2 linked regions of the Symmachiella dynata genome follow. The protein of the gene in region 1 interacts with the protein of each later gene in a pairwise test. Links are inferred from orthologs where the notes say so. Each region holds a gene or a part of one and is shown on either strand. Other genes may lie near its edges.

What was found. The genes of interacting proteins can lie anywhere in the genome.
Region 2: the proteins of priA (region 1) and ssb interact in binary tests that used the Escherichia coli proteins (3 or more experiments, as listed by UniProt). The link is inferred for Symmachiella dynata from one-to-one orthologs.

What each region holds. Positions count from the first base shown.
Region 1 is NZ_CP036276.1:5,557,061-5,561,569, forward strand. What follows is about bases 824-3,842. They hold priA (replication restart helicase PriA), read left to right. Parts: upstream 824-1,201; coding sequence 1,202-3,484; downstream 3,485-3,842. Other genes in these bases: nadD (nicotinate-nucleotide adenylyltransferase), read right to left, coding at 824-831; Mal52_RS20990 (endonuclease domain-containing protein), read left to right, coding at 3,837-3,842. Also shown: Mal52_RS20975 (prenyltransferase/squalene oxidase repeat-containing protein), read left to right, coding at 1-241; more of nadD, read right to left, coding at 232-823; more of Mal52_RS20990, read left to right, coding at 3,843-4,217; Mal52_RS20995 (mandelate racemase/muconate lactonizing enzyme family protein), read right to left, coding at 4,386-4,509.
Region 2 is NZ_CP036276.1:6,444,111-6,447,556, reverse strand. The notes cover bases 1-2,702. They hold ssb (single-stranded DNA-binding protein), read left to right. Parts: upstream 1-946; coding sequence 947-1,459; downstream 1,460-2,702. Other genes in these bases: argC (N-acetyl-gamma-glutamyl-phosphate reductase), read right to left, coding at 2,463-2,702; rplI (50S ribosomal protein L9), read left to right, coding at 1,590-2,093; rpsF (30S ribosomal protein S6), read left to right, coding at 421-879; pth (aminoacyl-tRNA hydrolase), read left to right, coding at 1-253. Outside these bases: more of argC, read right to left, coding at 2,703-3,446. UniProt on the Escherichia coli protein: Plays an important role in DNA replication, recombination and repair. Binds to ssDNA and to an array of partner proteins to recruit them to their sites of action during DNA metabolism. Acts as a sliding platform that migrates on DNA via reptation.

The DNA of each region.
Region 1 (4,509 bases):
GTTTCCCTACCACTACGGAGCCTATTACTGCAGCCAGGCGATGTATCAACTGGGCGGCGATTATTGGACGAAGTTTTATCCGCAGCTCTCAAAACATCTGCTCGCAAATCAACGAGCCGACGGATCGTGGGAACGCGAAAACTTCAACAACGGCGACTATTTCGGCCGCAGTTATACAACGTCGCTCTCGGTGCTGGCGCTGACGCCGGCTTACCAGTTATTGCCGATTTATCAGCGGTAAAGCTGTTGTGCTTCGATATAGCACTCAACCGCGCGGGGGGTCATGTAACGGATGCTCTCTCCCGATGCGGCACGTTTACGAATGTCGGAGGAGGCTAACTCCAGGCCGGGAATCGTCACCAGATGCGTCCGCGTCGCAACCTCCGGGCCCATGAGCGATATCAACTCATCGAGTTGCGGCATCGGTTCGCCACCGCGATTCACGACAGCCAACTGAGCTGCTGCCAGAATCCGCTGCGGATGACGCCAAATCGGAAAATCGCGCAACGAATCGGCCCCGATGATCAGGAATAATTCACGTTGCGAATCCTCTTCGCGAAGTTCTTCCAGCGTCTCGTAGGTATAGCTCGGCCCGCTGCGTGCCAATTCGCGTTCGTCGATCGTGAACGATTCCTGCCCAGCGATCGCCAATCGCAACATCTCCACCCGGTCTTTGCCGGATGAGATTTTCACATCCGTTTTGTGTGGCGGAATCCCCGCCGGCATAAATCGAACTTCGTCCAATTGGCATTGTTCACGACATTGCTCAGCCAAGAGCAGATGCCCGTAGTGTACCGGATCAAACGTCCCACCAAATATCCCCAGCCGCATCGTCAAGGTTTCCTTACTTCTTCCGCTTTGCGTTTCAGATGTTAGAATCTTAGCGGACCACCGCGCCGCGCTAAACCGTAAAACAGCAACGATGCATGGCGGGCCGGGAATTAAATGCCAAATGACCACGCAGAGGGGAAGAGACCGTAGGCTGTAGACCTTAGGCTTTAGGAAAAAGAGGTAATCGTCGCCCCTACTGCCTACTGCCTACTGCCTACTGCCTACTGCCTACTGCCTACTGTCTACTGCCTACTGTCTACTGTCTACTGTCTACTGTCTACTGTCTACTGTCTACTGTCTACTGTCTACTGTCTACTGTCTACTGTCTACTACTCGCCGTGACGATAAACCTTCTCAATCACCACTCACAATGACCCCACCGGCGCAACAACAACTCTTCGATGACGATCCGCTGCCATGGGAATTGGCGGCTGAGGAGGATGTTGAGTGTGCTGAGGTTGTCTTCAATCGGCCGATGGAGCAGGCGTTTTCTTACCTCGTTCCCGAAGCATGGCGGGGCAAACTCCGCGCCGGGCAGCGGGTGCGTTGTCCGTTTGGGCGCGGCAACCGGCCGCTAACCGGTTATTGCGTCGGATTTTCTCGGCCAAAAAATACGGGCAAACTGAAGTCGCTGTTGGAAGTCATCGACCGCGAACCATTGCTCAACCAACATATGTTGGATTTGACCCAGTGGATTGGCGAACGGTACCTGTGCAGTTGGGGCCAAGCACTCAACACCATCATCCCCGCCGGCGTGAAAAACTATGCCGGCACCCGGATGCGCACCTATTTTAGCATCGACGAAGAAGCCTTAGCGCGGGTCGGGGAAACAAATCTCCCCACCAAACAAGCAGCCGTGATCGCCGCCCTCCGCGCCGCCAAGGAACCGTTGCAGTCTAAGGAGATTGAACAGAGCGCGGATTGCGGCAGCGGACCGGTCAATGGCTTAAAGAACAAGGGAATTTTACGAGTCACGCGTCGTCGCGCCGCAACCTCCCCCCCCTCGACCGACGCAGTTGAGCGAGAACAAGATCTCACTCTCAACCCCGAGCAACTCACTGCACTGGAGAAGATCCTCCAGCCGTTGCGCTCACAAAAACACGAAACCCTGCTGCTGCACGGAGTGACCGGTAGCGGAAAAACTGAGGTATATATCCAAGCGATCCGAGAAGTCGTCAGCTATGGCCGACAAGCGATCGTACTCGTGCCGGAAATCAGCCTCACGCCGCAAACCATTCGTCGGTTCGAGAGTCGTTTTGACAGTGTGGCCGTTTTGCATAGCCACCTCACCGATGCGGAGCGTCACCGCCAATGGAAGCTGATTTCATCCGGGAACGTGCAGGTGGTCGTTGGTGCTCGCAGCGCGGTCTTTGCTCCCACGACACATTTAGGTTTGATCGTGATCGACGAGGAACACGAGACCACCTTCAAACAAGAAACCACGCCGCGGTATCATGCCCGCGAAGTCGCCCGCCAACGCGCCAAGATGGCCGGCATCCCGCTGATACTGGGTTCCGCTACGCCGACGCTAGAATCGTACGCCCGCGCGCGACGGGGCATCGATCAACTCATCACACTCAAAAAACGAGTCAGCGACCTGCCGCTCCCGCCAGTCAGCGCTGTGGATGTCCGCAACGACCCCCGGTGTGTCTCCGGCTCCGGCATCGGCCGCGCGATCCAAACCGCCATTCGCGCTGCTGTCGAAGATGGCGGACAAGTCATCCTGTTTCTCAATGTCCGTGGACACTCCCCAGTGCTGTGGTGCAAGGCGTGCGGCGAAGGGATTAAGTGTCCCAATTGCGACATCACGCTCACCTGGCATAAAGACCGCCACTTGGCGATGTGCCACACCTGCGAATTTGCGATCGATCCCCCCAAAACCTGCCCCCGTTGCGGACATGCAGCTGTGCGGTATTTTGGCATCGGGACACAACGCCTGGAGGAAGAAGTTGCCGCGAAATTCCCACGCTACAAATGCCTGCGCATGGATAGCGACACGATGCGCAAACGGGGCAGCTATGAAACCGCTCTCGATGCGTTCCGCAAGGGCGAAGTACAGATTCTGCTCGGTACGCAGATGATCGCCAAGGGACTCGACTTTCCGAATGTCACTTTGGTCGGCGTGATCGATGCCGACACAATTTTGCATCAACCCGACATCCGCGCCGCAGAGCGCACGTTTCAATTGATCGCTCAAGTCGCCGGTCGTGCTGGGCGAAGCAGCAAAGGAGGCCGCGTGCTCGTGCAAACCTCCTCTCCCGACGAACCGGCGATCCAATTTGCCACCGCACACGACTACGTGGGATTCGTGCACGCCGAAATCCAACACCGACGCGAAATGCAGGCCCCCCCGTTTTGGCATTTGGCCCGCGTGATCCTCCGCGGTTTGATTGACGACGAGGTCGTTGAGTTCTCCAACAGTATGGCCACTGTTCTGCGGAAAGCCGCCGAGGAATCAGACCTCCCGGTCCGCCTACTCGGCCCCGCCCCGGCCCCAATCATGAAACTCAACAAGTTCTACCGCCACCACTTCCAATTAGCAGCCGAACAAGCGGAAACGATTCAAAAACTCTGGCGCAGCGTCGCCACCAAATTGCCCAAATCGAGCAACGTGGAATATGTGGTGGATGTCGATCCGTTGAACATGCGTTGAGCCCAGGCGGGTGTGAAAAAGATGGCCTTCAAAACGAAGACTGTTAAAATCAGGGCTGTTCCTGATTTGGTCTACCTCTCTCGAATGGAGAGAGCTAGATTAAAAGCGAGTGGAGGATCGTCGAATGTGGCTTGCCCCTCACCCCGGCCCTCTCCCAGAGGGAGAGGGAGTAAAAGCAATCACCACTCCGCCTGCACAAAAAACAGCCACAAACCACTCCCCCCTCTCCCTCTGGGAGAGGGGCCGGGGGTGAGGGTTTTCGCAAACCAAAACGCAAAACCAACCCCAACCGCCAAGCCAACAAGGTCACTACCCAGTAACACCACCCAACATCAAACCCCAAAAAAGGCTCATGGCTGATCGAATCCCTCCCCCGGACACCCACACCAGAGCAAAGCAACTCCGCCAACAAATGACGGTCCCTGAAAGGAAACTATGGTCCGTACTGCGCAGCCAACGCTTGGCGGGCCTCAAGTTTCGCCGCCAACATCCGATTGAACCGTACATCGTTGACTTCTACTGTGACGCGGCGAGGCTTGTGGTCGAGGTCCATGGTGAAAGCCATGCGGTGACGGGTGACTACGATATCAAACGCCAACGCATCATTGAGAATCGAGGATACACCTTTTTACGCGTTTCGAATGACGAGGTGCTAGAGGATCTGGAAGCAGTCGCTCTGGGGATTGCGCGGGCAGCGGGGGTTGATCTGCAGAAGTGGTTGTCGGGGGGATGAGTGGAGGAACGCCCAATGTGGCTTGCCCCTCACCCCGGCCCTCTCCCAGAGGGAGAGGGAGTAAAAAAACATTCCCCATCGCAAAACACAGCCACAAACCACTCCCCCCTCTCCCCCTGGGAGAGGGGCCGGGGGTGAGGGTTTTCGCACAACACATCGCCCCCCCCATCACACCGACTCATCAACCAAATGCGCCGCCACGAATTCTTCATTCAAAGTGACCCCCAATCCCGGCCGGTCGGAGACTTCGATGCTGCCATGGCTCGCTTGAATTCGTTCGTGCGTCAGTTCA
Region 2 (3,446 bases), 890 kb from region 1 along the record:
TTCCGCCGGAGGGCAAAAAGGGCTGAAGAATATTTGCGATCACTTACGCTCCGATGAGGTCCCGCGACTTCGTATCGGAGTCGGGGCTCCGCCGGGGACTCAAAGTGGCGCGGATTTTGTTCTCAGTAAATTCGCCAAAGCAGAACGTGCCGAAATGGATTTGGCCGTCGCTCGCGCGGCTGACGCCGTCGAGTGCTGGGCCAAGCAAGGAATTGCAGCGGCCATGAACGCGTTCAATGCGGCGGAGAAGTAAGACGGGCAGATCAGTAAAACAGGCGGACAAAATAGTTCGGAAATAACATAACAGCGATTCAGTGCGATCTGGCGGCGCGACTGGGACAGTTTAAAAACTATATCCCGTGTAAGTCGCACGTTCAGCAAAACCTTTTGCCAGAGAAATTAGGACAGGGAGACGCGGCCGTGGCGGTCAATACCTACGAGGTGATGTTCCTCATCGACAGCAATAAGTACGCCGGCGATCCGGACGGCTCACTGGGCGAGATCAATAAGATCCTCGAACGGGTCGGCGCGGAAACCTTAGCGGCACGGCCGTGGCAGGACGGCAAATTGGCTTATCCCGTCGAAGGCCGACGCAAAGGACTTCACTATTTGACCTACCTGAAAATGGAAGGCAAAAACCTGGATGAGTTGACCCGTCTGTGCAAGCTGAACGACATCGTTCTGCGGCACCTGACCATCAAACTCGACGCAGCCTTGGTCGAACCGATGGTGGCAGTCGCCAACGGTGAGTCCCCCACCGCACCAGCGGAAAAGGCGGCAACAGAAGAAAAAGCGGCAACCGAGGAAAAAGCGGCAACCGAGGAATCGGCCTCTGAGGAATCCACAGGCGAAGCGTCCGAGGAAGTCACAACTGCTTGATCTTGCGATTGCTGAGGTCTAGGACGCATCGACCTCGCATGAACAATAGATATGGGGAAACCGTCTCATGGCGAGTTATAACCGAGTCATCCTGATCGGAAATTTGACCCGTGACCCAGAAGTCCGCTATATCCCCTCGGGGACAGCGGTCTCTGAGCTTGGGTTAGCGGTCAACCGTACCTGGTTCGACAAGCAATCCAACTCGCGTAAAGAAGAAACCACGTTTGTCGACGTCACCCTGTGGGGACGCGAGGCGGAAGTGGCCGGTGAATACCTCTCCAAAGGCCGTCCTGTCCTCATCGAGGGGCGATTGCAACTCGACACCTGGGAAGACAAACAATCCGGACAACGCCGCAGCAAGTTGCGCGTTGTTTGTGAACGGATGCAAATGCTTGGTTCCCGCGGCGATGGTGGTGGCGGCGGTGGTGGTCGCAGCGGCGGCGGCGGAGGAGGCTACAGCGGAAGCAGCAGCCAATCCGGTTACGGCGGCGGCGATCCCGGACCACAGGCTCCACCACAAGACGACTTCGGTCCCTCAGGTGGTGGTGGCAACGTTCCGGATGATGAGGTACCTTTCTAGGACCAAATTGATCCCAGCCAGACAAATCGTCACTCAGTGACACGGCCCGCGGCGATTGAGACGCATGGCCGTTTCGACAAAACAGACAATCCACAAATTTTTGAAGATTACCATACGGGAAATTGACACTATGTCCAAAAAACGTCTCCATGCCATGCGTTCGGGCGTGCCCAAAGGGAATGCCGAATTGCTGTTGGCCGAGGATGTACCTGCACTCGGAAAGCAGGGGGAAATCGTACGCGTCAAGTCAGGTTACGCTCGCAACTATCTGGTTCCGCAGGGACTGGCCACGATCGCCACCGACGAAAATAAACGGATGGTCGAACGTCACCGCGTCCGGTTAGCCGAACTGCAAAAAGATCGTATTAAGTCGATCCGCAACTTGGCCGAACAACTCAGTGAATATAGCGTGACGCTCGAAGCCAACGCCAATCCCGAAGGGCATCTGTATGGATCGATCACCGCTCCGGAAATCAGCAAAGCCCTCAAAGCGGCCAAATACGACATCTCACCCGACCAGGTCCGCCTCGAAGGTCCGCTGAAAGAAATCGGCATGTACACGGTGAAAATCCACCTGCACACCGATGTCGAAACCGAAGTCAAAGTCTGGGTCGTCCCGACCTCGTCGACTTAAGACGTCGCGGCTGCTGAACGTCACAGACACAACGAAAATCCCCCGCTGGCCGATATTGCCACGGGGGATTTTTTATTGCGCTGCAAATGGCGAACCATTTGGGTTTCGGTTTGGCCAACGGCCAAACATCATCGTAGCCTGGGGCACTCGCCGCCCCAGGGATTCGATTGGCAAACGGCACCATTGGCCGAAGACCATAATCACGGGCAGGGTGAGATTGGCCGTTGGCCAATGATGTTTGCGACACCTGCGGTCCTGGGGCGGCGAGTGCCCCAGGCTATGCTGGAAAGTAGGCCAACGGCCAAAATGTGATGCCGTACCCAGCGGTCGCGAGACTCAAGGCGTCGATCAAATCATGGGGATGCCACGTCACGGCAACAAGCCCATCGTCTCCTCAAATCCGCATACCAAATTGAAATTCTGTACCGCTACGCCCGCTGCGCCTTTGATGAGATTGTCGGTGCAGCTGAAGATGATGGCGTTGTCGCCGACGCGGCGGACGGTGATGTCGCAGAAGTTGCTGCCGGTGACGTCTTTGGTGGCCGGTAGATGTTCGACGATGCGGACGAACGGTTTGCCGCTATAATACTTCCGCATCACGTCCAGCAATTCATCTTCGGTAATCGCGCTTTTGAGTTTCGTATACATCGAACACAAGATACCGCGGTCCATGGGCATCAGGTGCGGGGTGAAGACAACCTCGACCTGGCAGCCGCCGACTTCGCTGAGAATCTGGTTGATCTCTGGCGTGTGACGGTGGCGACCCACGGAGTAGGCGGCGACGCTTTCGTTGCATTCGGGATACAGCGTCGTCAATTTCGGTCCGCGACCCGCTCCGGAAATGCCACTCTTCGCATCGATAAAAATACCAGTCGGCTCGATGTGCCCCCCCGCTATCAGCGGCGCGAGTCCGAGGATCGATGTGCTCGTATAGCAACCCGGATTGGCGACCAATTCTGATCCAGGAATGCGGTCGCTCCAAATCTCGGGCAAGCCATACACCGTGTTCCCCAGTCGCGTGGGATCGGTGTGGACCTCGCCGTACCATTGTTCGTAAACGCCTGGATCATTCAGGCGATAGTCGGCGCTGAGGTCAACCACTTTACAGCCGCCGGCCAGCAATTGCGGAATGACTTCCATGCTCGCTTTGTGCGGCAGAGCACAAAAGACGACGTCGGCTTTTTGGCAGATCTCATCGGTCGTCAAATTGTCGCAAGTCAGGTCCAACCGACCGTGCAAACTGGGGTGAATGGTTTGGACGTGCGGACTTCCCTCCTGTCGTGTGGTGAGAGCGGTGATCTCCACTTCGGGGTGAGCGAGTAGGATTTTGATCAACTCCAGGGCGGCGTAACC